DNA from 2 places in the Agromyces badenianii genome. Region 2 is predicted to be linked to the other one. Evidence: predicted binding sites of a transcription regulator. Region 2 holds the regulator's gene; the other holds the start of a gene.
The links. Region 2 encodes HspR, which represses chaperone genes until heat shock. Its sites were predicted from a motif close to AAGTTGAGTCNNNNNGACTCAACTT; they were not measured.

Region 1 (14,161 bases), 350 kb from region 2:
CGACATCACCGTGTCGGCCGCGGCGATGATGTACCGCTCGAAACCCGGCCCGGCGTTCGCGAGCGCGAGGCTCACGGCCTGCGCGCCGTCGCGTCCGTCGATGTAGCCCCAGAGGTTCCACTTGCGCAGCATCGCGTCGGCGTCGAACGACGGGAAGGCCGCGTAGTCGGCGGGGTCCATGACGTTCGAGAAGCGCAGCGCGGTGATCGAGAGCTCGGGATTCCAGCGCACGAGCTCGATCGCCAGTTGTTCCTCGAGGTGCTTGACGAGCGAGTACGTGCTCTCCGGACGCGCGGGGTACTCCTCGTCGACGGGGATGTAGGGCGGCGGCACGTCGAACGGAAGGCCCAGCACCGTCTCGCTCGAGGCGTACACGATGCGCGTGATGCCGAGTCGGCGTGCCGCTTGGAACACGTTGAACGTCGAGGTGATGTTGTTGTGGAAGGTCGCGATGTCGCTCGAGAGCCCCGGTGCCGGGATCGCCGCGAGGTGCACGATCGCGTCGACGCCGGTGTGGCGATCGTCGACGCCGGCGATGGCGTCGATCACCTGGCCGTAGTCGGTGAGATCGATCCGCGTGAAGGTCCAGGGGGTCCCCTGCTGATCGAGGTTCACGACCTCGTGTCCCTCGTCGCTGAGGGTGCGGACGACGGTGCGGCCGAGCTTTCCCGAGCCTCCGGTGACGACGATGCGCATGCGCCCAGTCTGTCATCGGCGCGCCGAGTCTGAATGTTCTCAGCGCCTTCCCATGGGAATCGGCTAGAGTCGAATCATCTGCAGCGGGTGTTCTACCCGCGTGACACGGCTGGGAAGTCGATTACCAGTCGGGACCAAGCAACATCTCTGACACTGAAACTCTCGGTGCGATTCGGGCGACGAAGCCCCGCACCGGATCCGCGGATATCACGCGGAGCTACACCGCACTCTCCCGGGTCGTGCGAGAATCAGGCCTGCTGAACCGCACTCGCTGGTTCTACCTCGCTCTCGTCTCCCTCCTCGTTCTCGCCCTCGGCGGCGCCGTCACCGGCTTCATCCTGCTCGGCGACTCCTGGTTCCAGCTGCTCATCGCCGGCGCGCTCGGCCTGATCTTCACGCAGTTCGCCTTCCTCGCCCACGAGGCCTCGCACCGTCAGGTGCTGGAGTCGGGCCCCAACAACGACCGCGTCGGCCGCATCCTCGCCGCCGGGGTCGTGGGCATCAGCTACTCGTGGTGGATGACGAAGCACACGCGTCACCACGCCAACCCGAACAAGATCGGCAAAGACCCCGACATCGACTTCGACACGATCTCGTTCACCGAGACCGATGCCGCGAAGCAGCGCGGGCTGCTCGCCCTGATCACGCGCAAGCAGGGGTACCTCTTCTTCCCGCTGCTCATGCTCGAGGGCCTGAACCTGCACTACCGCTCGATCCGCACGCTCTTCGAGCGGGGCCCTGTCAAAGGCCGCTGGATCGAGCTGAGTCTCATCGCCGTGCGGTTCACGGTGTACCTCGGAGCGATCTTCTGGGTGCTGCCGCTCGGCATGGCCTTCGCCTTCCTCGGCGTGCAGCTCGCCGTGTTCGGCGTCTACATGGGCGCCTCGTTCGCGCCGAACCACAAGGGCATGCCGATCATCCCGGCCGACGCGAAGCTCGACTTCTTCTCGAAGCAGGTGCTCACCTCGCGCAACGTCTCGGGCGGCCTGTGGGCGAGCGCCCTCCTCGGCGGACTCAACTACCAGGTCGAGCACCACCTGTTCCCGAACATGCCGCGGCCGCACCTCGCCAGGGCGCGCGAGATCGTGCGTGAGCACTGCCGCACCCTCGACGTGCCCTACACCGAGACGACGCTCATGAAGTCGTACGGTATCGTCATCGAATACCTCAACCGCGTGGGCCTCTCCGCCCGCGATCCCTTCGATTGCCCGATGGTGAACCAATTCCGTCGAGTCTGATCATCCCGTGCGGCTCGCACTCGTCGAGACCCGCACCCACACACTTCCGGCGGCGGACGTCGCCGTCGGAACCCCGCACGACCTGAGGTCGTGCACGTCGCAGCCGTTTCGGCGGCTCGGCTTTACAGAAGGAAAAGAATATGGCAACCGGAACCGTCAAGTGGTTCAACGCCGACAAGGGCTTCGGCTTCATCGCTCCTGACGACGGCTCGGCCGACGTCTTCGCGCACTTCAGCGCGATCGCATCGGGCGGCTACCGCTCGCTCGAGGAGAACCAGAAGGTCGAATTCGAGACCGCTCGCGGCCCCAAGGGCCTGCAGGCCGAGAACATCACGGTCATTTCGTAAGTTCTCGAATCCCTTTCGATCGGGGGGTCGGCGCGCTGAGCGTGTCGACACCCGGTCCACGAGCGGATGTCGCGGCAGCCGCCTCTTCGTGAGGCAGGCGCCGCGGCATCCGCTCGCTGCGTTTGGGGGTCAGGTCGCTCGGTCGATCAGGCCCGCCAGTCTCCGTCGGTCGAGTGGCCGGCCGACCGGCCGTATCGAGACCGCAGGGCGTCTTCAAAGCTTCGCTCCCTAGGCTCGGGCACGCCGACAGCCCGATCGATCCGGTCGGCCCCGAAGGAGGAGCCCCCATGCAGTGCCCCAGTGACGGAACCCTGCTCGTGATGAGTGAGCGCAGCGGCATCGAGATCGACTACTGCCCGAACTGCCGCGGCGTCTGGCTCGACCGGGGCGAGCTCGACAAGATCGTCGAGCGTGGCGCGCGCGAGTTCGGCGGGCAGCCCCAGGCCGCATCTGCTCCGCAGGCCGCGCCTGCTGCCGCACCCATACAGCCGCCGGCCCCCGCGTACGGACAGCCTTCGTACCAGCAGCCGTATGACAACCGCGGGTATGACAACCGTGGACATGACGCCCGTGGACATGACAACCGTGGGTACGGCGACCAGGGCTACCCGCGCAAGAAGAAAAAGGAGAGCTGGCTCTCCGAACTCTTCGACTGATCCTGTGCGAACGGATGCCGAGCGTGCGCGAGTACCAGAGCGCTGCTTTCGGCTGGCGTTGCGGCCGCAGAATTCGTCGCGCATTCCGTCCCCGCGGCCTTGGCACTCTCGAAAACAGAGTGCTAAAATCGACGTAGTTGAGTCGAAGTGACTCAACTCTTGAAGCAGCCGCTCCGGCGGCTCCAGGGAGGAGAAGTCAATGGCCATGATGTGGGACCCGTTCCGTGAGCTCGACCGCCTCGCTGCGGACATGCTCGATTCTCGCCAAGGGCCGCGAGTCATGCCGATCGACCTGCACCGCGACGGCGATCACTACGTGCTCGCCGCCGACCTGCCGGGCGTGGACCCCGGATCGGTCGACGTGGATGTCGACGGCCAACTGCTCACGATTCGCGCCGAGCGCACGCTGCGCACGGATGGCGACGTGAAGTGGCTCGCGCACGAGCGGCCGAGCGGCTCGTTCCTTCGTCAGATCACCCTCGGCGAGGGCATCGACACCGCAGGCATCAGCGCGCACTACGACAACGGCGTGCTGAGCGTGATCATCCCCATGAGCGAACGCGCGAAGCCGCGCAAGGTCGAAGTGGTGAGCGCGCCTGAACGGCAGCAGGTCGCGTCGAACAAGTGAGCTGACGCCGAACGCACCGACAGCGGGCCCGCATCGCACGACGATGCGGGCCCGCTGCATGCCCCGAACCGCGTCGGAGGCTACGCCGTGCTGCCGCCGATGTTCACGAGCCAGGCGATGCCGTAGCCGTCGACGCACATGCCGAAGGCGTCGCCCCACGGAGCGACCTCGAGTGGCACGGTGACGGCGCCGCTGTTCGAGAGCTTCTCCCAGTAGCCGCGCAGCTCGGCATTCTGCTCGGCGCCGCCCGAGAGCGAGACCGAGACGTTGCCGGCGCCCGTGTACTCCAGGTAGCTCGGGGTGTCCGCGCCCATCAGCACCAGGCCGCCCTCGGCCTCGAGCTGGCTGTGCATGATCTTGTCGGCGTCGGCCGGGTTGTCGGCCTGGCCGTATTCGGCGAAGGTGCTCGACGTGAGTTCACCGCCGAAGACCGACTGGTAGAACTCCATCGCCTCCTTCGCGTTGTCGCGGAAGTTGAGATACGGGTTGAGCGTGACCATGATGCGCCTGTGACCTTTCGACTCGTGCGTACTGGCCGATCCTCCTCGTTCGCGCGTCCGGCGGCAAGAAGCATCTCCCGGCGGCACGATGCACTCGCGGCGGCCGGAAGGATCTCTCGGCGGTCGGATCAAGGGTTGACAGCGGCATCCGTTCGTCATACCTTGTAATCAACCAAAAGGTTGATCAAAGAACGAGTTGAGAAAGGCGAGCGATGATCCTCGATCCCAGCGCAGACGACCGTCTCGACCGCGCCTTCATGGCGCTGGCCGACCCGGTGCGCCGGGGCATCATCGCCCGACTGAGCCGGGGGCCGGCCACGGTCAACGAGCTCGCCGAACCGTTCGCGATCACCAAGCAGGCCGTTTCGAAGCACATCCAGGTGCTCGAGAGCGCGGGGCTCGTCACCAGAACGCGTGACGCGCAACGCCGCCCCGTGCACCTCGACGCGGCCACGCTCGAAGCCCTCACCGCGTGGATCGACCGATACCGGCTGATCCACGAGCAGCAGTTCCGCGCATTGGACGCGCTGCTCGCTCAAGACCCCGGCCATGACGCCGCGGCGTCCGTCGCCCTCGATGTGCCCATCGAGCATCGCGGCGACACCCCATCAGCCGGCCAGCAGACCGGCCCCATCACGAAAGAGACAGGACAATGACGAACCCCGTCACCATCACCGCCCCCGAGGGGCTGCCCTTCATCGACATCGAGCGCGAGTTCGACGTGCCAGTGGCCGCCGTGTTCAACGCGCACCGCGACCCCGAGCTCGTGAAGCAGTGGCTCGGGCCGAACGGCTACGAGATGACCATCGAACGCTGGGACTTCGTGCCGCAGGGCGGCTACCGCTACCTGCACACCCAGCCCGGAGGTGAGGAGGCCTATGCGTTCAACGGCACGTTCCACTCGGTGCGTGAGAACGAGTTCGCGATCCAGACCTTCGAGTACGAGGGCTTCCCCGACGTCGTGGCCATCGAGTCCCTGCGGTTCGAAGATCTCGGCGGCGGTCGCACCCGCCTCAGCATCCACTCCACCTACCCGAGCCTCGAGGCCCGCGACGGCATGATCCAGAGCAACATGGAGCTCGGCGTTCGCGAGGGCTACGAGCGGCTCGAGGGCCTGCTCGCGGCCTGAGCCGATGCCTCACGAAACGGAGCACACCATGGACTGGACCCTGGAAGTCGTCATCGTGCCGGTGAGCGACCTCGACCGCTCGATCGCGTTCTACCGCGACCAGCTCGGATTCGCGCTCGACCACGACACCCGCAACGAGCACATGCACATCGCGCAGCTCACCCCGCCCGGCTCGGGCTGCTCGATCGTGATCGGCTCGCTGCCGTCGCAGAACGAGATGGCTCCCGGATCGCTGCACGGTCTACAGCTCGTCGTCGCCGACGCCGAGGCGGCCCGTGCCGAGCTCATCGGCCGCGGCGTCGAGGCCAGTGCGATCACCGTCTTCGACGAACGCGACGGCGGCACGTTCTTCGGCTTCGCCGACCCCGACGGCAACACGTGGGCGGTGCAGCAGATCCGGGCCCGTGCCGAGAAGCCGCTCATCCCGGTCGAGGCGCGTCAGCGCTTCGGCGCCGAACAAGAGCTCTGAACGGGGATGCCGCGGGGCTCGCCACCATCTGGTGGCGGGCCCCCGCGGCATCCCCTCGGCGGCGCCCGACACCGGTTCTGCGCGACCCGTGCTGAGCGGCGCAGCTCAGGCCGGCGCGACCGGCTGTCGCAGGATGGTGCGCAGCTTCTCGGGCGCGGTGCGCCGCGGGTCGCCGAGGTACACCTCGTGGTGCCGGCCGTTGAACCGCAGGCGGTGCTCGGGCATGAACTCGTCGTGCAGGCGTGCGAGGGTCGGACCCTCGTCGTCGTAGGAACCGAGGTGCAGCGTCTGCACCGATCGCCCTTCGGCGAGCCGCTCGAAGCGCACCCGTTCGGCCGCAGGCGCCTTCGCGGTCGCGCGCCCGATCGCCTCGGCGATGAGTTCGGGAGGCAGCCAGTCGGGTTGCCAGATCATCATCGTCCACGACCAGGCCGACTTCTCGCGGGTGATGAACGTCGCCGGGTCGTCGGCGCTCCAGAGGCCCTCGAGGGGTCCGACGACGTAGTCGCGATCGAGCTCGCGCTTGCACTGGAACTTCGCCGTGAACGAGACGGCGTAGAGCGCCTCGACGGCGGCCGCGTACTCGGGGGCGGTGTTGGGATCGCCGTGCCCGTCGACCATGCAGTACCCGAGCTCTGGCATGTCGATGAGCTCGAAGCGGCCGCGCGGGGCGGTGTAGCACGCGAGTTCGCGCTTGACGTCGTACTTGCGCTTCACCTCGTGCGTGTCAGGCATGGCCCCACTTTCGCTCACACCACCGACACGGCGGTCGCTACGCTGTCGTCGGGATGCTTCGATCCGCCCGCGCATCCGACGACTGGAGCATCATGCAGACTCGCACCCTCGGCCGCACCGGTCGCACCGTCTCGGTCATCGGCCTCGGCACCTGGCAACTCGGCGCCGATTGGGGCGAGATCGATGAAGCCGACGCGCTCGCGGTGCTCGATGCCGCCCGCGAGGCCGGCGTCACCTTCTTCGACACCGCCGACGTCTACGGCGACGGCCGCAGCGAGGCCCTGATCGGCAGGTGGCTGCGCTCGAACCCCGACTCGGGCGTCACCGTCGCCACGAAGATGGGCCGACGGATGCCGCAGGAGCACGCCAACTACTCGCTCGCGAACTTCCGGGAGTGGACCGACCGCTCTCGGGCCAACCTCGGGGTCGACACGCTCGACCTCGTGCAACTGCACTGCCCGCCGACCTCGGTGTACTCCGACGATCGCATCTCCGACGCACTCGACACGCTCGTCGCCGACGGCGCGATCGCGAACTACGGGGTCAGCGTCGAACGGGTCGAGGAGGCGCTCACCGCCATCGCCCGGCCGCACGTGGCCTCGGTGCAGATCATCCTGAACGCGTTCCGGCTGAAGCCGCTCGACGAGGTGCTTCCCACGGCCGCCGCTGCCGGGGTCGGCATCATCGCCCGGGTGCCCCTCGCGAGCGGCCTGCTCTCTGGCCGCTACACGAGCGACACGATCTTCGCCGCGAACGACCACCGCAGCTTCAACCGGCACGGCGAGTCGTTCGACGTCGGCGAGACCTTCTCGGGCGTCGACTACGAGACGGGGGTGCGCGCGGCAGCGGAGTTCACCGCGATCGGCCGCGACGCGGCGCCGTCCGCCTCGGCCGCGCAGCTCGCCCTCGCGTGGGTCGCCGCGCAGCCGGGCGTCAGTTCGGTGATCCCCGGGGCGCGCTCACCTCAGCAGGCGCGGGCGAACGCCGCGGCCGGGTCGCTGAGCCTGCCGCCGACCGTCGACGCGGCCGTGCACGAGCTCTACGACCGGGAGATCCGACCTTCGGTGCACGCCCGCTGGTAACGCGCGCCGCGCCCCGCCCGCCGCGCTACGCGCCCGGCCCGTTCCCGTCGGGACCACTCGTATCGCGCTGGACACCGGATATCGCCGCTCCCGTGCGAAGGGAGTGATCCTGAGCGCTCTCCGCGCCGGGCGCGCCTGCCCGCCCGGGGGGCTGCTTGCGCACCTGACCGGCGACGGCGAAGCTCACGATGACGGCTGCGCCGATGACGAGCAGTGCGTGGCGGGCGCCGACAGCATCGGCGAGCATGCCGAGCAGCGGCGGGGCGCCGAGGGAGGCGATCGTCGAGAACGAGGTCACGACCGACACGCGCTGGCCGGCCTTGGCCGGGTCGTCGGATGCCGCGGCGATCGCGATCGGGTTGGCGAGCGCTGCGCCGAATCCCCAGAGCACGATGCCGATCCAGGCCACCGTGAGGTTCGGACCCAAGCCGAAGAGCGCGAGGCCGAGGAGCGACGAGGCCCCGGAGGCGCGGAGCACCGCGACCCGGCCGAAGCGATCGATGAGCCGCGTGCCGAGGAAGCGGAACACCGTCATGGCGCCGACGAAGGTGCCGAAGGCGACCGCGCCGACCGCCTCGGCGGCGGCGAACCCGTCGACGACCGCGAGGGAGAGCCACGTGGTCGCCGACCCCTCGGCGAGCGACGCGGCGAGCAGTACGACGCCGAGCAGCAGCGTGCGCGGTTCACGCCATGCCGCGAGAGCCGAGCGCACCGCCCCGCCGGTGCGGTCGCCGGTCGACTGCGCGGCGACCGAGCCCGTGACAGCAGAGACCGAGCCCGTGACAGCAGCGACGGAGCCCGTCACAGCGCCGACTGATCCCGTCGCAGTGGCGACGGGGCGGTGCGCCGTGAGCGCGGTCGACGCGCGCAGCAGCCAGAGCCGCACCGCCGTCACGATCACCGTGACGATGACGATCTGCGTCGCGATGTGCACCTCGGCGAATGCGAAGCCGGCGCCCACGAGCGCTCCGCCCGCCGCGCCGATCGAGAACGCCGCATGGAAGTGCGGCAGCACCGCGCGCCCGACGTGCTGCTCGACCGCTGCCGCGTTGATGTTGATCGGCACGTTGATGAGGGCCCCGCAGAGGCCGTTGACGAAGAGGCCGGCGATGAATGCCGTGAGGTCGGCGTTCGCCAGGCCGATGGCATCGAGGCCGAACCCGACCGCATTGATGATCGTGCCGGCGAGCAGGGTCGTGCGGCTGCCGAATCTCGCGATGACGGCGCCGACGACCAGCGCGCCGATGAGCGCGCCGATGCCGCCGACGATGAGCAGAGACCCGAGTTGCAGCGCCCCGATGCCGAGCGAGGCCTGCACGGAGGGCATCCGGCTCGTCCACGCCGACATGACGAGACCGAACAGGGCGAACTGGACCATGAGCGACCAACGGGCGCTGGAGACGTTCGTGATCGACACGTGGTGACTTTATCGCGAAAGAACATTTCCCATTGATCTGTGACGCTCCGCATCGACACTCCGCATCGACACTCCGCATCGACACTCCGCATCGAAACCCGTGAAATTCCCCCCGAACGGGGTGCAACGTCGCTACGCTGCACGAATGTGGTGTTAGCGGGGGGCTGACAGTGACGAATTCGGTGCGACGCAGGCGATCGCTACCGCGGTGCGCTGCGCGAACCTGTGAGATCGTCGCCGCCTTCCTCCCTTCGACCCGTCGCCACGGCGGGCGCAGTTCCGAACGCTCGGTCCGTACGAAGGAAGGAATCGAATGATCACTCAACGAGTTTCACCGTTCGAACAGAGTGGGGCAGGGCTTCTCGAGCACGCGGGGGTGCCCGGTCGGGTTCGAGTGAACCGGATGCTCGGCTTGGCGTTCGTCGGCCTGATCGTCGTCACCCTCGGGGTCGCCGCCCAGGCGCAGAGCGCGCAGGCGGCCGAACTCACCCGCGCGAAAGAGCTCGCCATCGCCCAGGTCGGTGATCGGGTGGGCATCGGTGCGGCGGGAGTCGACGTCACCGGCATCCGGGATGCCGCAGCGGCGAGTCTCGCCGCGGGCGCCGTCCGCGACGCACAGGCACTCGCCGCCGAGGCGGGCGCCGAGCTCGGTGACGGCGGGGTCACTGCGCTGGCGTCCCTTCGCCGGAGCGTGATCGGCCAGGTCGGCGTCGGCGGGTCGGCCGTCGCCGTCACGAGCGCCGTCCGCGCACTGCGCACCGAGCAGGTCGCCGTCTCGTCGGCCCTCGCCGCGCATCGCGAGGCCGTCGCCGCCCGGCTCGCCGCCGAGGCCGCGGCAGCGGCGGAAGCCGCTCGAGTGGCGGCAGAGCAGGCCGCCGCCGAGGCTGCCGACGACTCCTGGTCGGCGGATGTCTCGGTGGGCTCCGATGCCGGTGGGGCGAGCGCCGGCACCGCCGCGGCCGCCGACCCGTACACCGCCGAGTTCTACCCGGGCCTGCCCGCCGCTCCGCGCGACGAGGACTGCGGACCCTGCACCGGCAAGGAGATGCACCCGGTGTACTACAACGGCAAGTACGTGTGGGGCTGCGCCGCGTAGCAGCGACCGATTCCGATGGGCGTCCGGGCGACCGGGCGCCCATCGGCCTGACGGGGGTTCGCCGGCCGCCCCGCCGACGCGGTGCGCGGCAGGATCACTCGGCGGCGGCCCGCGGAGCGAACCGCCACCCGGTGATCCACTCGGGGTCGGCGCCGTACTCGTACGCATGCTCCCGCGCGGCGTTCCGGGCGGCGTGCCACTCGTCGGCGATCTCGGCGACACCCGGCCGGCTGTGGAGCCCCGGAACGCGGTGCAGCACGTCGAGCGCGAGCCGGTACCGGTCGAGGTCGTTCAGGTGCAGCATGTCGAACGGGGTCGTCGTGGTGCCCCGCTCGATGAAGCCCCGCACGTGCAGGTTCGTGTGGTTCGTGCGCCGGTAGGCGAGCTGGTGGATCAGCGGCGGGTAGCCGTGGAACGCGAAGATCACGGGCGCCGAGCGAGTGAAGATCGCGTCGAACGCCCGGTCGGGCAGCCCGTGGGGGTGGTGAGACGGGTCCTGCAGTCGCATCAGGTCGACGACGTTGACGAGCCGCACCCGCAGCTCGGGCAACCGCCCGCGCAGCAATTGCGCCGCCGCGATCGCCTCGGTCGTCGGCACGTCGCCGGCGCACGCGATGACGACGTCGGGCACGGATGCCGCGGCATCCGCTCGCTCGAAGCCAGGTTCGTTGCCCGCCCACTCCCACACGCCGAGACCGGCCTCGACGTGCGCTCGCGCCTCGGTGTGCGAGAGCCACTGCGGTTGCGGCTGCTTGCCCGCGACGACGACGTTGACCCGGTTCTGCGTGTCGAAGGCGTGCCGCATGACCTCGAGCAGGGTGTTCGCGTCGGGCGGCAGGTACACGCGCACGATCTCGGCCTGCTTGTTGACGACGACGTTCAGGAAGCCCGGATCCTGATGCGAGAAGCCGTTGTGGTCCTGCCGCCACACGTGCGACGAGAGCAGGTAGGTGAGGCTTGCGACATCCCCGCGCCATGGCACCTGCTTTGCCGACTCGAGCCACTTCGCGTGCTGGTTGAACATCGAGTCGACGATGTGGATGAACGCCTCGTAGCTCGTGATGAGCCCGTGCCGCCCCGTCAGCAGGTACCCCTCGAGCAGCCCCTGCATGAGGTGCTCGCTGAGCGCTTCGACCACCCGGCCCGAGCGCCCGAGGTGGTCGTCGAGCGGATGCAGCGCCTCGGCCCACACCCGATCGGTGACCTCGAAGACGGCGCCGAGCCGGTTCGAGGCCACCTCGTCGGGGCCGAAGAGGCGGAAATCGTCGGGGTTCCTGCGCATCACCTCGGCGAGCCAGGAGCCGAAGACCCTCGTGGCCTCGCCGGTGGTGCCGCGCTTGCCGGGTGCGACCTCGATCGCGAGCGGTTCGATCGCCGGCAGCTCGAGCGGGGCCGCGATGCCGCCGTTGACGTGGGCGCTCTCGTTCGCGCTCATGCGCAGCGCCCCGTCGGGGCGCGCGGCAGCGAGCTCGGCGACGGGGCGGCCCTCGCCGTCGAAGAGCTCCTCCGGCCGGTAGGAGCGCAGCCACGCCTCGAGCATCGCGAGGTGCTCGGGGTTCTCGCGCACGCCCGCGAGCGGCACCTGATGGGCGTGGAACGTGCCCTCGACCTGCACGCCGTCGACCACGCCGGGTCCCGTCCAGCCCTTCGGGGTGCGCAGCACGATCGCCGGCCAGCGGGGCGCCACGTCGGCGAACGCGCCCGCCGCGGCATCCACTCGAATGGCGGCGATGCGCTCGTAGGCGACGTCGATCGCGTCGGCCATGCGGCCGTGCACCGCCATCGGGTCCTCGCCGTCGAACCCGCCGGCGACGAGCAGCGGTTCGTAGCCGTTGCCGCGGAAGAAGTCGACGAGCTCGGCTTCGGGGATGCGCGCGAGCAGGGTCGGGTTCGCGATCTTGTAGCCGTTCAGGTGCAGGATCGGCAGCACCGCGCCGTCGGTCACGGGGTTCAGGAAGGAGTGACCGCGCCAGCTCGCCGCGAGGGGGCCGGTCTCGGCCTCGCCGTCGCCGATGACGCAGGCGACCACGAGCCCCGGATTGTCGAGTGCCGCGCCGTAGGCGTGCATGAGCGAGTAGCCGAGTTCGCCGCCCTCGTTGATCGAGCCGGGCGTCTCGGGCGCCGCGTGCGACGGGATTCCGCCGGGGAAGGAGAACTGCCGGAACAGGCGGCCCATGCCCTCGACGTCGGCGCTCACCGCCGGGAAGAGTTCGGAGTAGGTGCCGTCGAGCCACGTGTTCGCGACCATCGCGGGCCCGCCGTGGCCAGGCCCGCACACGTAGATCGTGGGCGTGCCGCGCTCGACGATCGCGCGATTGAGGTGCGCGTACACGAGGTTCAGGCCGGGGGAGGTGCCCCAGTGCCCGAGCAGCCGCGGCTTGATGTCGGCCGGTTCGAGGGGGCGGGCCAGCAGCGGGTTCGCCATCAGGTAGATCTGGCCGACGCTCAGGTAGTTGGCGGCGCGCCACCACGCGTCGACGATTTCGAGCGGTACGGATGCCTCGCGCCGGCGCTCGCTCGACGCGACCCGCGGGTCGTGCTGGTGCTGCTGATGCTGCTCGCCTGCTTGGGCCATGTCTTCCCCCGTCGACTCAGCGTGCCCTTCGAGCCTAGGTCGAAGCACGGCGATGCGGAAGGAAGGCGAGCGACGAACCGGGGCAGGCGGCGCTGCGCCGGCGACGGGAGGATGCGTGCTCAGGCCGACGGTTCGTCGGCGGTGACCGTCGCCGCCCGCCAGGCGTGGAACCAGCGCGCCCAGAGCCGTGCCCGCCAGCCCTGCGGACTGAGCAGCCGGCGCCGCGCCGCGAGATCGCGCCGGAACTCCTCGGTGCGCACCGCGTCGCGGAGCTTCATCGGCGTCGTGGCCGCGGCGATGGTCGGCGATCTCGCCTCGTCGGCGTCGACGCGAGCGGCGACGACGACGGGCACCGGTGAGTAGAGCGGCTCGACGAACACGAACACCGCGCCGATGAGGAGGATCACGGCGTCGACCAGCAGCCACTCGAGTGGCGGGTTCGCCCACGCGAGGATCGCGAACCAGACGCAGAGGAATGCCCCGGCGACGTACGCCGCGCGGGGGATCGAGCTCAGCACGAGCCAGTGCCGCGGTTCGATCGGGCACCGGTCCCACTCGCGCGAGCGCCGGGTGACGGTCGAGAGCACCTGGTTGAGCCAGATCAGCACGGCGAGGGTGAAGCCCGACGCGATGAGCCAGCTCCAGGGGCCGAGGCCCTCGGGATCGGTGACGATCGACGCCGCGGCGATCGCGGCCGGCACCGCCTCCTCGACGTCCTGACCACCGGGGAACACCCCGATGACGAAGCCGATCGCGCCCGCGATCCAGCTCGCGAGGGTGGCGAAGAGGGCGTAGACGCCGGGGAGTCCGGGCAGGATGCCGGCGATCACGACCGAGGCGAGCAGGTTCGTGCCGAGCGACTTCTTGTCGATCACCGAGAGCCGGTTCTCGACGTAGGCGACGGCAGACGGTGCCGCCGGGAACTCCGGACCGAGCAGGAGCCGAGCGGTCGGCTCCACCACCTGGACGGTGTTCTCGAAGTACACCGAGTGGTCGAGGAAGGGCTGGCTCGTGTTGTGCACCGCGTGCTCCTCGGGTCCCATCGCCGTCGCCCGCCCCGGGAAGTAGGCGTTGCGCCAGCGTTCGCGCCGGCCCGGTGCCGAGTCGGCGATGGGGCCGGCCGAGAAGGGATCCCAGATCGCCCAGTGGTTCGCCCAGCGCACCTTGCGGTCGTCGTCGACGCCGGTGTTGCGCTCGATCCACCTGGCCACGGGCGTGTACTCGTCGGGGCGGCCGAGCCACTGCTCGCGCCCGAGCAGCACGACCGCCGCGCCAACGGTGGTGAGCCGGGTGACGTTGTAGTCGCTCGGCTCGAGTTCTTCGAACAGGGTGAACGTCGCCACGGCGGCCCCCTGCGAGTGCGCGAAGAGGTGCACGTCGCCGTCGCCGACGAGTTCCTTGGCGCGGGTGAGGGCGTTGCGCACCACGAGGCGCATCGCCGAGGCGCGCAGCGGCCGCTGCTTCCACGCCGCGACGTCGCCGATCGATTCGATGACCCCGTCGATGACGCCCTGCGCCACGTTCTTGAACCACGGGATGAGCAGCAGCGGACTGATGAGCGGCAGGATCGGCGTCAGCACCACCGCGAGCAGC
Region 2 (14,161 bases):
CCCGAGACGTTGAACGAGGTGGCGACGATGCGTTCGGCCAGGCGGCCGAGCCCGGGCTGGGCGGCGAACACGTCGCGCACCTCTTCTTGCACGAGAACAGTCGGCGGAACGACGGTGGAGACGCCTCTCAAGGTGACGGTCATGCCTCAGTGTAGGCAGGCGGGCGGATGCCGCGACAGGACTTGCGCAAGGCTCGCCGGGTCGGCTAAGTCCCGCGGGCGAGGCGGGTCCGGGCAGGGGTCGGCGGGTCCAGCAGGGGTCGACGCGTGCCGCGGCTCAGCCGAGCAGCTTCGCCTTGGCTGCGGCGAACTCGTCGTCGCTGAGGATGCCCTGCTCGTGCAGGGTGCCGAGCTTCTGCAGTTCGCCGACGATGTCGACCCCACCGGCCGGAGCAGCCGGCGCAGCGGCGGCCTGCTGTGCCGCGGCCTGCTGCGCCGCGGCATCCACCTGCGCCTGTTGCTGCTGCGCCTCGTACTCCTGCTGCTCGTACTGGTCTTGCGCCTTCTGCTGCTGGCGCCGTTGCATGCCACCGCTGACGGCGGTGGCCGTGCCGGCGACGACGGCGGTGCGGGCGGCGAGGCCGACGAGCCCCGGGCGTCCCATTCTTCTGAACGGCATGTTCCTACTCCTCTTCGGCTTCGGCGAGCGCGGCGTTGACGACCGGCGCGGGAATGCGTTCGGTCTGCAGCACGATGCCACCCGACTGGGCGAACTTCGACGCGAGTCGCTTCGCCCACACGAGCTCGATCGCGAGCAGTGCGCCCGACGTGCCCGGCGGAATACCCTCGGCGAGCTCGTTGACGTCTTCGTCGGCGACGAGGCCGATCGCCTCGAGCTCGACCGTGCCGAAGCCGTACTCGTCGCTCACGTCTTCGAACTCGGTGATCAGCACCGAACCGTCGAGCTCCCGCGAGATCACGAGGAAGTCGAGCAGCCGGATCTCACCGCCCTCGATCAACTCGCCGATCGCCTCGATGGTGCCGGGATCGGGCCGGTCACCCTCGAACCCCACCAGATACAACTCCACCGGGCCGTATTCGAAGTCCGCCATGATCTCCCCTATCTCACGTGGTTGCAGACTACGCGCGCCGCCCCTCGCGGCGCTACAGTCCGTTGGGATTCGTCGATGGACCCCTCATCCGCCTCACGCCACCGCCTGCGGATCACCCGAGAGCCGCCGCAGCGCGCCCGCCCTCGGGTCGGGCTCCAGCAGCAGCGCGCGCACGAGCAGGGTCAGCGGAATGCAGAGGATCGCCCCGATCGGGCCGATCACGAGAGTCCAGAACACGACCGAGAAGAAGGTGAGCGCGAGGCTGAGGCCGACCGCATCGCTCACGAACTTCGGCTGCACGAGCACCTGCAGCACGACGTTGATCACGCTGTAGGCGAGCACCACGACGAGCGCGAGCGGCCAACCGCCGACGACGAGTGCGAGCACCGCCGGCGGGATGACGCCGATCACGAAGCCGATGTTCGGGATGAAGTTGGTGACGAACGCGAGGATCGCCCACACGATCGGGATCGGCACGCCGATCGCCCAGAGCAGCAGCCCGTCGAGCACGGCGACGATGAGGCCGAAGGTCGCGTTCACCACGTAGTAGCGGCGCACGCCCGAGAAGTAGCGGGTGCCGATCGCCTCGGCCGCCGCGGTGCCGAAGACCCGGCCGTCGCGACCGAGGCGCGAGGCGTCCGCCGCCATGAAGATGACGTAGGCGAGCACGAAGAAGAACGCGGTCGCGGTGCCGAGCACGGCGTCGGCGACCCCTGCGGCGATCGAGAGCAGTGCCTCGGGGTCGACCGCCGACGCCGCCGAGGACGCCGCGTCGCTCGAGAGGCCGAGTGAGGCGAGCCAGTCCGAGACGGCATGCACGGTTGCGGCGAGCTCGTCGGCGTAGTCGGGCAGCATCGCGATGAACTGCGCGGATGCCACGACGAGCAAGGTGCCGAGCGCGGCGAGGATCAGGTACGCGACCACGATCACCGCGGTCGTCGCGAGCCAGCTCGGCCAGCCGCGTCGCTCGAGCGGATGGCGCACCGGGTGGGCGATGATCACGACGACCGCGGCGACCGCAGCGGGGGCGAGGATGTCGCGGGCGAACCAGATGCCTGCGAAGACGATCACCGCCGCCGCGAGCGTGAGCAGCACGCGAGTGCCGTGCGCGAGACCGGGGCCGTCGACTCGTGCGGGAGCGTCCGTCGCCGCGGCATCCCCCATCAGAAGCTCCCGATGCCCTTGCCGACCATGACGACTCCGATGACGAGGAGCAGCACCGCCATGACGGTCGCGTTGTTCTGCACGAGCCAGGTGCGCAGCGACTCGAGCGGAGCGGCCATCTTCTCTGCGGCGACGAGGTAGGCGATCACGGGCACCGCGACCGAGCAGGCCGCGATGACCACGAAGATCACGATCGACAGCGTGATCTCGCCGCCGTTCAGGCCTCCCGTGCCGATGATCACGCCGGCGCCGGCGGCCATGAGCAGGTTCTTCGGGTTCACCGCCGCCAGCAGGAAGGCGAGCACCGCGGCGCGCACGGTGGTCATCGTGTCGATCGCCGACATCCACTTCGGCAGCGCCGCCGTCTCGCCGGGCTTCGGCCGCCCGCGCCATTGCCGCAGCGCGAGGAACAGCAGGCCGGCGCCGAGCAGGATCTTGATCGCGCCGGCGATCGGCTTGGCGGTATCCGGGTCCTGCTCGGGGATGATCGACGCGAGCAGCGTGAAGACCACGACCGCGACGACGATGCCGAGCACCCAGCCGATGAGGAAGCCGACGCTCGTGCCCTTCGCCTTCGGCGAGAGCAGCATGAGGATCGCCGCGATGATCGGGATCGGGCTGATCGCGATTCCGAGTGCGAGCGGCAGGATGCCGCCGATGACCTCGCCCATGTGTGTGTTCTCCCGTCTGGCGGACGCGTCCGCCGTCGACTATGAATCCCGTTGTGTCTGCGGTGCGCCGGCGAGCGCCGTGATCGCGGCGCGGTTGGTGTCGAAGACGCGGTGCTCGCCGAGCAGGCCGAGTTCGGTCAGGCGCGCCCGGGCATCGGACCGCACTCGGCTGAACCCGAGCTCGATGCCTCGGGCCTCCAGCCACTCCACGAGCGTGGCGAAGCTCTCGGCGCCGGTCACGTCGACATCGGTCACCGCCTCCATGTCGATGACGACGTGACGCACCGAGCCTTCGGGCTCGGCCTTCGCGGCCTTCTTGACCGCGTCGGCGAAGACCGAGCCGTTGGCGAAGAAGAGCGGGGCGGCGAGTCGGACGACGACCACGCCCGGAGCCGTCACCGTGCCGATCGCGGCCTCGCCGAGCAGCGACTCGGCGGGTGAGTCCCCCGCCGCGAGCACGTCGATCGGCGGGTTCGCCGCCCGCTTGGCGAGGTTGACGAGCGCGAGCACGAACGCGACGACGATGCCCGCGATGGAGCCGATGAAGAGGGTCACGAGGAAGCACGCCGCGGCGATGGCGAACTCGAAGCGGTCGGCCCTCCAGAGCATGCGGAAGTCGCCGATGCCGAGGAGCGGCAGGATCGCGACTCCGACGATCGCGCCGATGGCGGGCGACGGGATGTCGGCGAGCAGGGCGGTGCCGAAGAGGAGCAGCAGCAGCGTGCCGACCGCGAGCACGAGCGACGGCAATTGCGTGCGGGAGCCCGCCTGGTCCATCGCCGCGGTGCGCGAGGTCGACGAGCCCATGGCGAAGCTGCCGCTCGCACCCGCCGCGATGTTCGCGGCGCCGAAGGCGAAGAGGTCGCGGTTCGGCCGAGTCGAGTAGTCGCGCTTGTCGCCGTAGGCGCGGGAGACCAGCAGGCCTTCGGCCGTGGTCACCATCGTGAGTGCGATCGCCGAGGGCACGAGCATGAGCCACATCGACCAGTCGATGACCGGCCAGGTGAGCGTCGGCGGCCCGGCCGGCACCTCGCCGAGCACGTCGACCCCCGCGTCGACGAGCCCCGTGAGCACGACGGCGACGGTCGCGACGACGAGCACGATGAGCGCCCACGGCACGCGCCGCAGGAACCGCTGCCCGACGACGAGCACCGCGACCGAGAGCGCAGCGATGAGCGCCGACCACGGGTTCAGCGTGCCGAGTCCGGTGACCAGCCCGACGACCTTGTCGGTGAACTCGCCGCCCGAGTCGATCTTCACGCCGAGCATCTTCGCGATCTGGCTCACGAGGATGTCGAGCGCGAGCCCGCCGACGAAGCCCACGAGGATCGGCTTCGACAGGAAGTTCGCGATGAAGCCGAGCTTGAACACCGCCATCAGCACGAAGAGGATGCCGCAGATGATCGCCTGCGCGAGTGCGAGCGTCGAGTAGTCGGCGCTGCCGGCCGTCGCCAGTCCGCCGATCGACGAGGCGACGAGGGCGGCGGCCGCGGCATCCGGCGACACGATCAGCTGGCGCGACGAGACGAGCAGTGCGTAGACGATCGTCGGCACGATCAGGGCGTAGAGGCCGGCCGTGGGCGGCAACCCGGCGATCTGCGCGTAGCCGATGTTGAGGGGGATGGCGATCGCGAGAAGGGTGACGCCCGCGGTCAGCTCGCGGAACACGTTCCGCCTGCTGAGCCCTGCCAACGGTTTCTGCACTGGACCCCCCTCCATCGTGCTCTGCTCCGACCCTAGCGAGCCGATGCGCTCGCAGCGCGAACGCTCAGTCGGCCCCGGCCGGTGTCGACGCCGGCGCCGGTCCCTTCGGCGGCGCGATCCGGAACTCGGGCGCCCCCGTCACGAGGAGCCACACCGGCAGCACGATCACGCACAGCATGGGCAGGATCGTGATGTCGCCGGCGACGGCGACGGCGACGAAGATCGCGATCCACCCGTCACGGGTCACGACGAGCAGCACGCCGACGACGGCGCAGCCGACGGCGAGGCCGAGTGGCAGCGATGGGATGAGGGCGTGACCGAGCATTCCGAGCGCGACGCCGATGAACGTCGCCGGGAACACCCGCCCGCCGCGGAACAGCGAGCTCGCGGCGATGAGCAACGCGAGGATCTTGATGCCCGCGATCGCCGCGAGCTGCGCGCCGTCGTAATCGTCGGGATGCTCCAGGAGGTCGCCGATCTGCTCGAGGCCCTTGAACATCGTGATCGGGCCGCCGAGCAGCCCGAGGAGCCCGAGCAGCAGACCGCCCGCCGTGGCGATCAGCACCGGATGCCGGAGCGCGTGCATGGCGCGGTAGATGATCGGGAACGCTGCGAGCATCGCGAGCCCGATGACGGCGGCGCCGCTCGCGACGAGCGCACCGGTCAGCAGGTCGACCGCCTGCGGGGCGCCGTAGGCGGGCAGATCGGAGGAGAAGATCGGCGCACCGAGGAGACGCATCGTGAAGGCGCCGGCACCGGCGGCGACGAGCGGCAGGAACAGCCGGTCCCAGAGCGCGCCCCCCGACTTCAGCGCGGCGACGATTCCGGTGAAGACGAGCGCCGCGGCCACCGGGGTGCCGAACAGCGCACCGATCGTGGCGGAGGCGGCGAGCAGCACGGTGAGCTGCTTCGGCACTGCCGGCATGAGTCTCGCGATGGCCGCCACCATCAGCGCCGTGTTGACGGCGATGATCGGATTCTCGGGGCCGAGGCTCACGCCGCCGGCCAGTGCCAGCACGGTCACGATGAGCAGGCCGGGGAGGTTCCGCAGCGGCTGCGGCTGCTCGACGAGTTCGGTGGTCGCCGAGTCGGGGCCGCCATGGCCGGGCACGAACCGCAGCACCAGGCCGACCGCGAGGCCGGTGAGAGTGAGCACGGCAACGATCCACCAGCCCGAGGGATCGACGCCGAGGGCGTCGGGCAGCGCATCCCAGAGCGCCGACTGCAGCACCGCCGCGACCCGATCGAGCGCCCAGAGCACGAGTGCGGAGATGACGCCGATCGCGAGCGCGGGAACGGCGAGGACGACGAGTCGCTTCGGCGTGACCTCGGGGTCGCGGGGCGGGATGGCGAGGCTCACGGTCGGATCCCGCCCTCGAGGTCATGCGCTGCCGCACGGTTCGCCATGGTCCCTCCCGATGCCGAGGCTACCGCCGCCGCAGCCCGCGCGGTGGGATACTCGCCGCCGCGACGCCCACAGAGTTCCGAGACGTATCTCTGGACTCGCGACCATGCCACGCGATAGGTTCGCCTCAGCAGCGCTCTCAGGGGGGGGCGCTCATTTTCAGTGAAAGGCTGCGATATGAGTTTTTGGGAGAGTTTCTGGGACCTGATCTGGTGGTTCCTCTGGGCGTTCGCATTCGTCGCATATCTGTTCGCGCTGTTCGCGATCATCGGCGACCTGTTCCGCGACCAGAAGCTCAACGGCTGGTGGAAGGCGGTCTGGATCGTCTTCCTGATCTTCGTGCCGTTCCTCACCGCGCTCGTCTACCTGATCGCCCGCGGAAACGGCATGGCCGAGCGCTCGCAGAGGGAGTACAAGCAGGCGCAGGCGGCAACCGACGAGTACATCCGCCAGACCGCCGGCACCGGCAGCCCGTCTGATGAGATCGCGAAGGCCAAGGCCCTGCTCGACTCCGGCAGCATCACCCAGCAGGAGTACGAGGTGTTGAAGGCCAAGGCGCTCGCGCACCCTGGGCACCCAGCCCAGACCGTCTGATCGCAGACCACCGCCGGGAGGGTCGGATGCTTCGGCATCCGGCCCTCTCAGCGTTTCCGCTCAGGCGGCTGGGGCAGGGGCCGGCACTGCGGGGGTCGCCGTCTCGGCGGCCGGTTCCGCGGCGGCCGGCGCCTGCTGCCCGTGCATCGCACCCGAGTTTCGCAGGAAGACGATGATCCAGCTGAAGATCAGCACCGACACGACGAGCTCGACCGCGGTGAGGTTGTAGTACCCGGTCGCGAAGAACACCGTCAGCACGACGATCACGCCGACGTAGACGTAGCCGAGCAGGATGAACACCCTCGGCATCGACGGGATGAACCAGCGCAAGCCGATCACGAGGATCGCGTAGGCGACCGCCATGCCCGTCGCCACCGTGTTGTGCAGGATGAAGAACCGGTCGACCGGGAAGATGCCGACGCAGGCGAGGAAGATCCCGATGAGGATCATGCCGACCCGCACGATGTTGCGCCCCCGCAGCTCGGCCCGGGTCGCCGTGGGCACCGCGGCGGTCGCGTACTTGGCGATGGTCGTGACGATCACCCCGGCGATGATCAGGGTCATGTTGAACGCGAGCGCCGAGATGTCGTTCGTCATGCCGAGTGCGCTCAGGTTCTTCTGCCACCACAGGGCGTCGCTCGAGCTCAGCATGCTCGCGAGCGACCCCACCACGAGGAAGAGGGCGAGCACGAACGAGAGCATCATCGGCGTGAGGTGCACCGAGGAGAGGAACGCCGCGTAGGCGGTGACCGCCATGCCGACGCCGGCGAGCAGGGCACCGGGGATCGTGAAGACGACCGCCCCTTGGAAGCTCTGCTCGAGGAGGTCGGCGAGGCCGATCCAGCCGAGCAGGGCGATCGCGGCGTGGGCCACGCCGATCGCGGCGAGGTCGAACCAGTGGATGTGCGCGCCGGGCGCGTCGAGGCCCAGCCGTTTCGCCTCAGCACGGCCGGCCGCGTTCTGGGTGCGCAGGGCGAGCCGGCCGATCAGGAAGGTGATGAGCGTCGCCGCCGCGGCACCGTAGCCGATGAACTCGCCGAGCGAGCCCTCCCCGGCGATCGGCAGGTTGTGGCCGAGGAAGGCGATCCAGGCGACGAGCCCGCCGACGACGAAGGTGGCGGCGCCGATGAGCAGGGCGATCGACTCGAGGGACTCGGCGTTCGCCGCGGGGTTCCGCAGCACTCGGGCGATCGATGTCGGCACGATCGGGGCCGGCATCGCGGCCAGCACCTTCGGGGTCGGGACCTTCGGGGTCGGGGCGGACGGCATGGTCGCGGCGTCTCGGCTCATGGGCGCTCCTTGTCGGTGTGCAGCACGCCCCCGCCTGGATGCACCGGGCGACGACGGTGACTCGGCATCAGCATGCCAGCGGGGCGCCCGCTTCTCCGGGAGGCGAGCGGTGCGGCGCGGGCCGAGGCTCACCCGGCCGGCCGTGGATCAGCCCTTGATGGGGTCGAGCACCTCGAGCATCGAACCCTGCACGAAGCCGGCCCACTCGTAGGCGGCCCGCAGGTAGTCGTCGCGGGTCTCGTCGGACTCCGTCTCGTCTTCGTCGACGATGCCGACCCGCTCGGCGAGGATGAGGCGCAGGTCGGTGAGGAAGGTCAGCCAGCCCCACGCCTCGGATTGGTCGAGCTCGATCTGCACCACCCCGCCGTGCTCGTCGACGGCGGTCGCATCGCGCACCCGCTGAGCCGCCTGGCGCTTGCCGTCGACGAGGTTGTCGCGGGTGTAGCGGGTGAAGTCGTGGGCGGCGGCCTGATCGTCGGGGTAGGCGTTGGGCAGCAGACGACCGAGCGCCGGGTCGTCGGCTTCGCCGAGCAGCAGCACCGAGTCGACCTGGTCGGCGAGTTCGGAGAGCAGCATCGCCTCTTCGGTCTCGAGCACGATGCGCACGCCTTCGCCGCCGCCGAGCCCCGCGACGATCATGGCTCGTCCCTTGCGACCGTGGCCTGCAGGCCGTAGCCGTGCATCGCCTGCGCGTGTCGCTCCATGGCCTCGCGATTGCCGACGGCCACGATCGCCCGACCCTCGGTGTGCACGAGCAGCATGAGCCGCTCGGCCTCGTCGCGCTGGTAGCCGAAATAGCTGCGGAAGACGTAGCTCACGTAGGTCATGAGGTTCACCGGGTCGTCCCACACGATCGTGCGCCACGGCAGCTCGACCACGGCGCGCAGGTCGCCTTCGGTGTCGAGTTGCTCGAGCGTCGTCGTCATTCCTCAAGCCTGACACGATGTGCCGGTGCCCGCACCCCGCAGGTGGCGTCGAATGGCGACTCGACGCATCGATGTCGCGGTCGTCGGGCTCGCCGCCCCAGATCCTCCGCTGGTCGCGACCGTCGTCAGCCCGCGCGCTGCGACGCCGTGACCGTGAACTTCGCGTTGCGGGCGATCTGCCGGGTCGGGCCGACGCTGCGTTCGAGCAGCGGCCGGTAGCGCAGGTGCGAGTTCCAGACGCACCAGAGCTCACCGCCGGGCGCGAGCACCCGGGCGGCATCGGCGAAGAGATGCGCGGCGATGCCGGTCGAGATCGCCGCGTCGCTGTGGAAGGGCGGGTTCAGCACGATGAGCCGTTCGCTCGCGTCGGCGAGGCTCTCGAGCCCGTCGGCGCGGGCGACCTGCACACCCTCGGCGACGCCGTTCGCCTCGGCGGTCAGCAATGCGGATGCCGCGGCCGACGCCGAGCGATCGGTCGCCGTCACCCGCAGGCCGGGTCGCGCTCGCGCGAGCCACGCTGCCACGACGCCCGTGCCGCAGGCGAGATCGACGGCGGTCGCGGCATCCGGAACCGCATCGCCGAGCTGCGCGAGCAGGAACCGCGTGCCGATGTCGATGCCGGTGCCCGCGAAGACGCCGCCGTGAGCGACGACCGTGAGGCCGAGGTCGTCGTGGCGGGCACTTCGCGGCCACTCGCCGCCGGATGCGATCACGGCACCGGTCGACGAGTGGGCCGCCTGGGGTTCGCGCGCGATGAGCACCCGTGACTTCTGACGCGCGAGGCTCACGTCGAGTCGCTCGAAGCGGCGGCGCAGCACCTCGTTCATCGCGGGCGACATGTGCTTGAGGCGGCCGCCGCCGACCACCACGACATCGGGCCGCGCGTGCGCCGCGATGAGCGCCGACACCTCGTCGAGCCGGTCGAGCGAGCGCGGCAGGCGCAGCAGCACGAGCCGTGCCCCGTCGAAGAGTTCGCCGCCGAGCGGCATCGACGAGACGGCCGCCGCGGGGCCCTGCCGGCCCGCGTTCTCGGCGAGCGCGCGCTCACCGGTGATGAGGTCCTGGTGCACGCGGATGCCCCGTGCGCCGGCATCGGCCGCGGCGAGCGCGAGCGCCCCGTAGGAGTCGTCGACGACGACGATCTCGCCCGGTCGGGCCTCGCCGATGAGCGCGGCGGCCTCGTCGAGGATCAGCCGGTCCGCGGCATCCGATGCCTCGAGCCCGGGCCCCTCGACGTCGGGGTGGCGACGCAGGGCGCCGAGGTCGAGGGTCATGCCCCAAGGCTACGCGGGCACGGGCGCTCGAACCGGCGCTCCTGATCACAGCCGGATTCCTGGATGCGACTCCTGGCGGGGTTTGCTACCCTCGGTGCCGCATGCAGCACGCACAGCCAGGGGGACGGGCGGCGGCGCGACACGGAGTCGCGACGCCCGTGACGCGTACCCCGCGCAGCGCCCCGTCGCGCTCGCCCCGGCACTCCCTCGCTGTCGCCGCGGTGCTCTCGGTCATCGCGCTCCTCGCGGGTCTCGCCGTGGTTCCGCTGCCCCCGTCGGGCGCGGCGCTGCCGCTCGCGGCGGCCGATGCGCCGCACGTCGGCGAGGTGCAGGCCCTCAGTGTCGCGGCGGATGTCGCCGCCCCGGCGGTCTCGCACGAGTCGTATGTCGCGACGACCGGCGAGCAGACCCTCGTCGCCGGCGGCACGAACGTCGACTGGGCCAAGCTCGTGCTCATCGAGGGCGACTGGCCGGTGACCGAGGAGAACATCACCTTCATGCTGCGGTGGATGCGCCAGGAGAACGGCGCCGACAACTGGTGGAACCGCAACAACCCGCTGAACAACGGGCAGGGCTCCGGCGGCGGCTCGGGACTCGGCAGCTACCCGACCCTCATCGAAGCCGCCTTCTACGCGGCCGAGAACCTGCAGTCGGGGCGCTATCCGGCGGTGGATGCGGCGCTCGCCCGCGGCGATTCGGCCGACGCGACGGCGCAGGCGATCTGGGCCTCGGCGTGGGCGTCGAGCCACTACGGCTACGGCACCCACTGGAGTTCGCGCCCGTACGACGTCATCGAGGCGCCGGCCTCAGCGTGGGGTCGCTGACGCCGCTCGCAGCTCGGCCGTCACTCCCGCTCGAGGGGGCGCCAGACGACGACGGCGTTCTCACGGCGCGCGCGGGTGCCCGTGCGAAGCGAGATGACCTCGCCCGCCGACCCGGCGGCGAAGACGCGGCGGCCGGGGCGATTCAGCATCTCGTCGGCGAGTGCGGCTTCGAGTTCGCGCACGCGGGCGCGAAGCACGCTGACCTCGTCTTCGAGCCCGAGCACCCGACGGATGCCTTCGAGGCTCACCCCGTCGCTCGAGAGCTGGGCGATCTCACGCAGCTGCGCGACGTCGCGCATCGAGTAGCGCCGCGACTTGCCGGCGGTGCGGGTGGGTGACACCAGCCCGAGCCGGTCGTACTGGCGCAGCGTCTGCGGGTGCATCCCCGCGAGCTCGGCGGCGACGGAGATGACGAAGAGCGGACTCATCTCGTTCATCTGCGCCGCCTAGCCCCTCGACTTCGCAAGCAGCTCGTCGCGCGGGTTCTCGTCGGGCAGCAGCGCCGCGAACTCCTCGAGCTTCTCCTTCGCCTCTTTCGAGAGGTGCGACGGCACGGCCACCTGCACGATGGCGAGCAGGTCTCCGGTGCCCTTCGACGTCTCGACGCCGCGACCCTTCACGCGCAGCACACGGCCGCTCGGGGTGCCGGGTGCGACGCGCACCTTCACGGGGTCTCCGCCGAGGGTCGGCACCTGGATCGTGGTGCCGAGCGCGGCCTCGGCGAACGTGACGGGCACGTTGACCCGCAGGTTCAGGCCGTCGCGCTCGAAGACGGGATGCTTGCGCACGGTCACGGTGAGCACGATGTCGCCGGGCTCGCCGCCGTCGGGCGAGGGGTGGCCCTTGCCGCGCAGGCGGATCTTCTGCCCATCGGCGACGCCCGCCGGGATGCGCACGGTGATCGGCTTGCCCTCGGAGGTCTGCAGGGTGATCTGGTCGCCCTTGGTCGCGGTGACGAAGTCGAGCGTCGTCGACGCCGAGACATCCCGACCCTTGGTGGGGCCGCCGGTGCCGCGGTAGCCGCCGGTCGTCTGGCCGAACCGGCCGCCGCCGAAGAGGCCGCCGAGCAGGTCGTCGTAGTCGCCGCCCTGCTGGAAGGTGTACGACTGGCTGCGCCCGCCGCCGCCCTGGCCGAACATGCCGCCGAAGACGTCTTCGAAGCCGCCGGCGCCGCCGGCACTGCCGGGCGCGGTGAAGCGTGCGCCCGAGCCCATCGCGCGCACGGCGTCGTACTCCTTGCGCTGCTCGGGATCGGAGAGCACGGAGTGCGCTTCGCTGATCTCCTTGAACTTCGCCTCGGCGGCAGCGTCACCGGGGTTGGAGTCGGGGTGGTACTTGCGGGCGAGCTTGCGGTACGTCTTCTTGAGTTCCGCGTCGCTCACGTCTTTGGAGACGCCGAGCACCTTGTAGAAGTCCTTGTCGAACCAATCCTGACTGGCCACTGGCACCTCCTCTCTCGAGTCTGTCTGAAATCTGTCTTGAGTCTGTCGGATGACCGTGACGGCCGGGCCGCGACATCCGCCGAAGGGATGCCGCGGCCGGCCGAGCCGGTTACTGCGGGGTCTTCACGACGACCTTCGCCGCACGAAGCAGCGTGCCGCCGAGGGTGTACCCGGTCTCGACGACATCGGCGACCGTGTCGGTCTCGACGTCGTCTGCGGGCTGCTGGAAGATCGCCTCGTGCCGCTGCGGGTCGAAGACCTCGCCCACCTCGCCGAACGGGGTGAGGCCGAGCTTCTCAACCGCACCGCGCAGCTTCGCCGCGATCGTCGCGAACGGTGCATCGCTCTCGAGATCGCCGTGCTTCTCGGCCCGGTCGAGGTCGTCGAGCACGGGCAGCAGCGCGGCCACGGCCGCGCCGACGGCGCGCTCGCGCTCGGCCTCGCGGTTCGCCTCGGTGCGCTTGCGGTAGTTGGCGTACTCCGCTGTGACGCGCTTGAGGTCGGCGAGGTGCTCGTCGCTCGGCTCCTGCACTTCGGCGTTCGCCGCGTTCAGGATGTCGTCGACCGTGAGCTCCTCGTCGCCGGCAAGGGATGCCGCGGCATCCGCTGCCTCGGGGGCACCCTGCTCGGGTGCCCCTTCGGCCTCGGCGCCCGGCTTCCGAACCTCACCGGTCTCGGGGTCGATCCTCCGCTTGTCGCGGAAGACCGGCTCGTCGTGGTTCTGGTTCTTGTCGTCGGACATGGTTACTTCTTGTCTTCCTCGTCGTCGATGACCTCGGCGTCGACCACGTCTTCGTCAGACGAAGCCTCGGCGCCGGTGGCCGTCGCGTCTTCGCCGGCGGGGGCGCCCGCGTCGGCCTGCTGGCCCTGCGAGTAGATCGCCTCGCCGAGCTTGCCCTGCGACTGCGAGAGCTTCTCGAAGGCCGACTTCACGGCCTCGTCGTCTTCTCCGGCGAGCGCGGTCTTCAGCGCGTCGACATCGCCCTGCACCTCGGACTTGACGTCGGCGGGAAGCTTGTCGTCGTTGTCCTTGATGAGCTTCTCGACCGAGTAGGCGAGCTGCTCGGCGGAGTTGCGGGTCTCGGCCGACTCGCGGCGGGCCTTGTCTTCGGCGGCGTGCTCTTCGGCCTCGCGCACCATGCGCTCGATGTCGTCCTTCGGGAGGCTCGAACCACCCGAGATCGTCATGCGCTGCTCCTTGCCGGTGCCCTTGTCTTTCGCCGACACGTGCACGATGCCGTTGGCGTCGATGTCGAACGTGACCTCGATCTGCGGGATGCCCCGCGGCGCCGGCGCGATGCCGGTGAGCTCGAAGGTGCCGAGCGGCTTGTTGTCGCGGGTGAACTCGCGCTCGCCCTGGAAGACCTGGATCGCGACCGACGGCTGGTTGTCGTCGGCGGTCGTGAAGGTCTCGCTGCGCTTCGTGGGGATGGCCGTGTTGCGCTCGATGAGCTTCGTCATGATGCCGCCCTTGGTCTCGATGCCGAGGCTGAGGGGGGTGACGTCGATGAGCAGCACATCCTTGCGCTCGCCCTTGAGGACGCCCGCCTGGAGGGCCGCGCCGACGGCGACGACCTCATCGGGGTTGACGCCCTTGTTGGGCTCCTGGCCGGTCTCTTTCTTCACGAGCTCGCTGACCGCGGGCATGCGCGTCGAGCCGCCGACGAGCACGACGTGCGCGATGTCGGAGAGCTTGACGCCGGCCTCGCGGATGACGTCTTCGAACGGCTTCTTGGTGCGGTCGAGCAGGTCGCTCGTCATGTTCTCGAACTCGGCGCGCGTGAGCGTCTCGTCGAGGTTCGCGGGGCCGTTCTCG

Region 1: a site for HspR is predicted at 3,072-3,096, ahead of DCE93_RS12315 (Hsp20/alpha crystallin family protein). Genes of this name have one in related genera too.

The regions. Positions count from the first base shown of each region.
Region 1 is NZ_CP028913.1:2,595,957-2,610,117, reverse strand. It holds gene DCE93_RS12335 (NAD-dependent epimerase/dehydratase family protein) at 1-696, opposite strand, end outside; gene DCE93_RS12330 (fatty acid desaturase family protein) at 840-1,934, shown strand; gene DCE93_RS12325 (cold-shock protein) at 2,075-2,281, shown strand; gene DCE93_RS12320 (TFIIB-type zinc ribbon-containing protein) at 2,569-2,937, shown strand; gene DCE93_RS12315 (Hsp20/alpha crystallin family protein) at 3,137-3,565, shown strand; gene DCE93_RS12310 (VOC family protein) at 3,646-4,068, opposite strand; gene DCE93_RS12305 (ArsR/SmtB family transcription factor) at 4,278-4,721, shown strand; gene DCE93_RS12300 (SRPBCC family protein) at 4,718-5,194, shown strand; gene DCE93_RS12295 (VOC family protein) at 5,223-5,663, shown strand; gene DCE93_RS12290 (GyrI-like domain-containing protein) at 5,769-6,398, opposite strand; gene DCE93_RS12285 (aldo/keto reductase) at 6,491-7,480, shown strand; gene DCE93_RS12280 (MFS transporter) at 7,506-8,897, opposite strand; gene DCE93_RS12275 (hypothetical protein) at 9,301-9,993, shown strand; gene DCE93_RS12270 (phosphoketolase family protein) at 10,088-12,568, opposite strand; gene DCE93_RS12265 (hypothetical protein) at 12,688-14,161, opposite strand, start outside.
Region 2 is NZ_CP028913.1:2,949,158-2,963,318, forward strand. It holds gene DCE93_RS13860 (type III polyketide synthase) at 1-143, opposite strand, end outside; gene DCE93_RS13865 (SHOCT domain-containing protein) at 277-618, opposite strand; gene DCE93_RS13870 (DUF6325 family protein) at 623-1,051, opposite strand; gene DCE93_RS13875 (AI-2E family transporter) at 1,145-2,215, opposite strand; gene DCE93_RS13880 (GAP family protein) at 2,215-2,886, opposite strand; gene DCE93_RS13885 (SulP family inorganic anion transporter) at 2,926-4,590, opposite strand; gene DCE93_RS13890 (ion channel protein) at 4,655-5,950, opposite strand; gene DCE93_RS13895 (SHOCT domain-containing protein) at 6,173-6,589, shown strand; gene DCE93_RS13900 (DUF998 domain-containing protein) at 6,650-7,879, opposite strand; gene DCE93_RS13905 (DUF2017 family protein) at 8,027-8,518, opposite strand; gene clpS (ATP-dependent Clp protease adapter ClpS) at 8,515-8,805, opposite strand; gene DCE93_RS13915 (class I SAM-dependent methyltransferase) at 8,931-10,079, opposite strand; gene DCE93_RS13920 (hypothetical protein) at 10,238-10,903, shown strand; gene DCE93_RS13925 (heat shock protein transcriptional repressor HspR) at 10,924-11,340, opposite strand; gene DCE93_RS13930 (DnaJ C-terminal domain-containing protein) at 11,350-12,345, opposite strand; gene DCE93_RS13935 (nucleotide exchange factor GrpE) at 12,455-13,087, opposite strand; gene dnaK (molecular chaperone DnaK) at 13,090-14,161, opposite strand, start outside.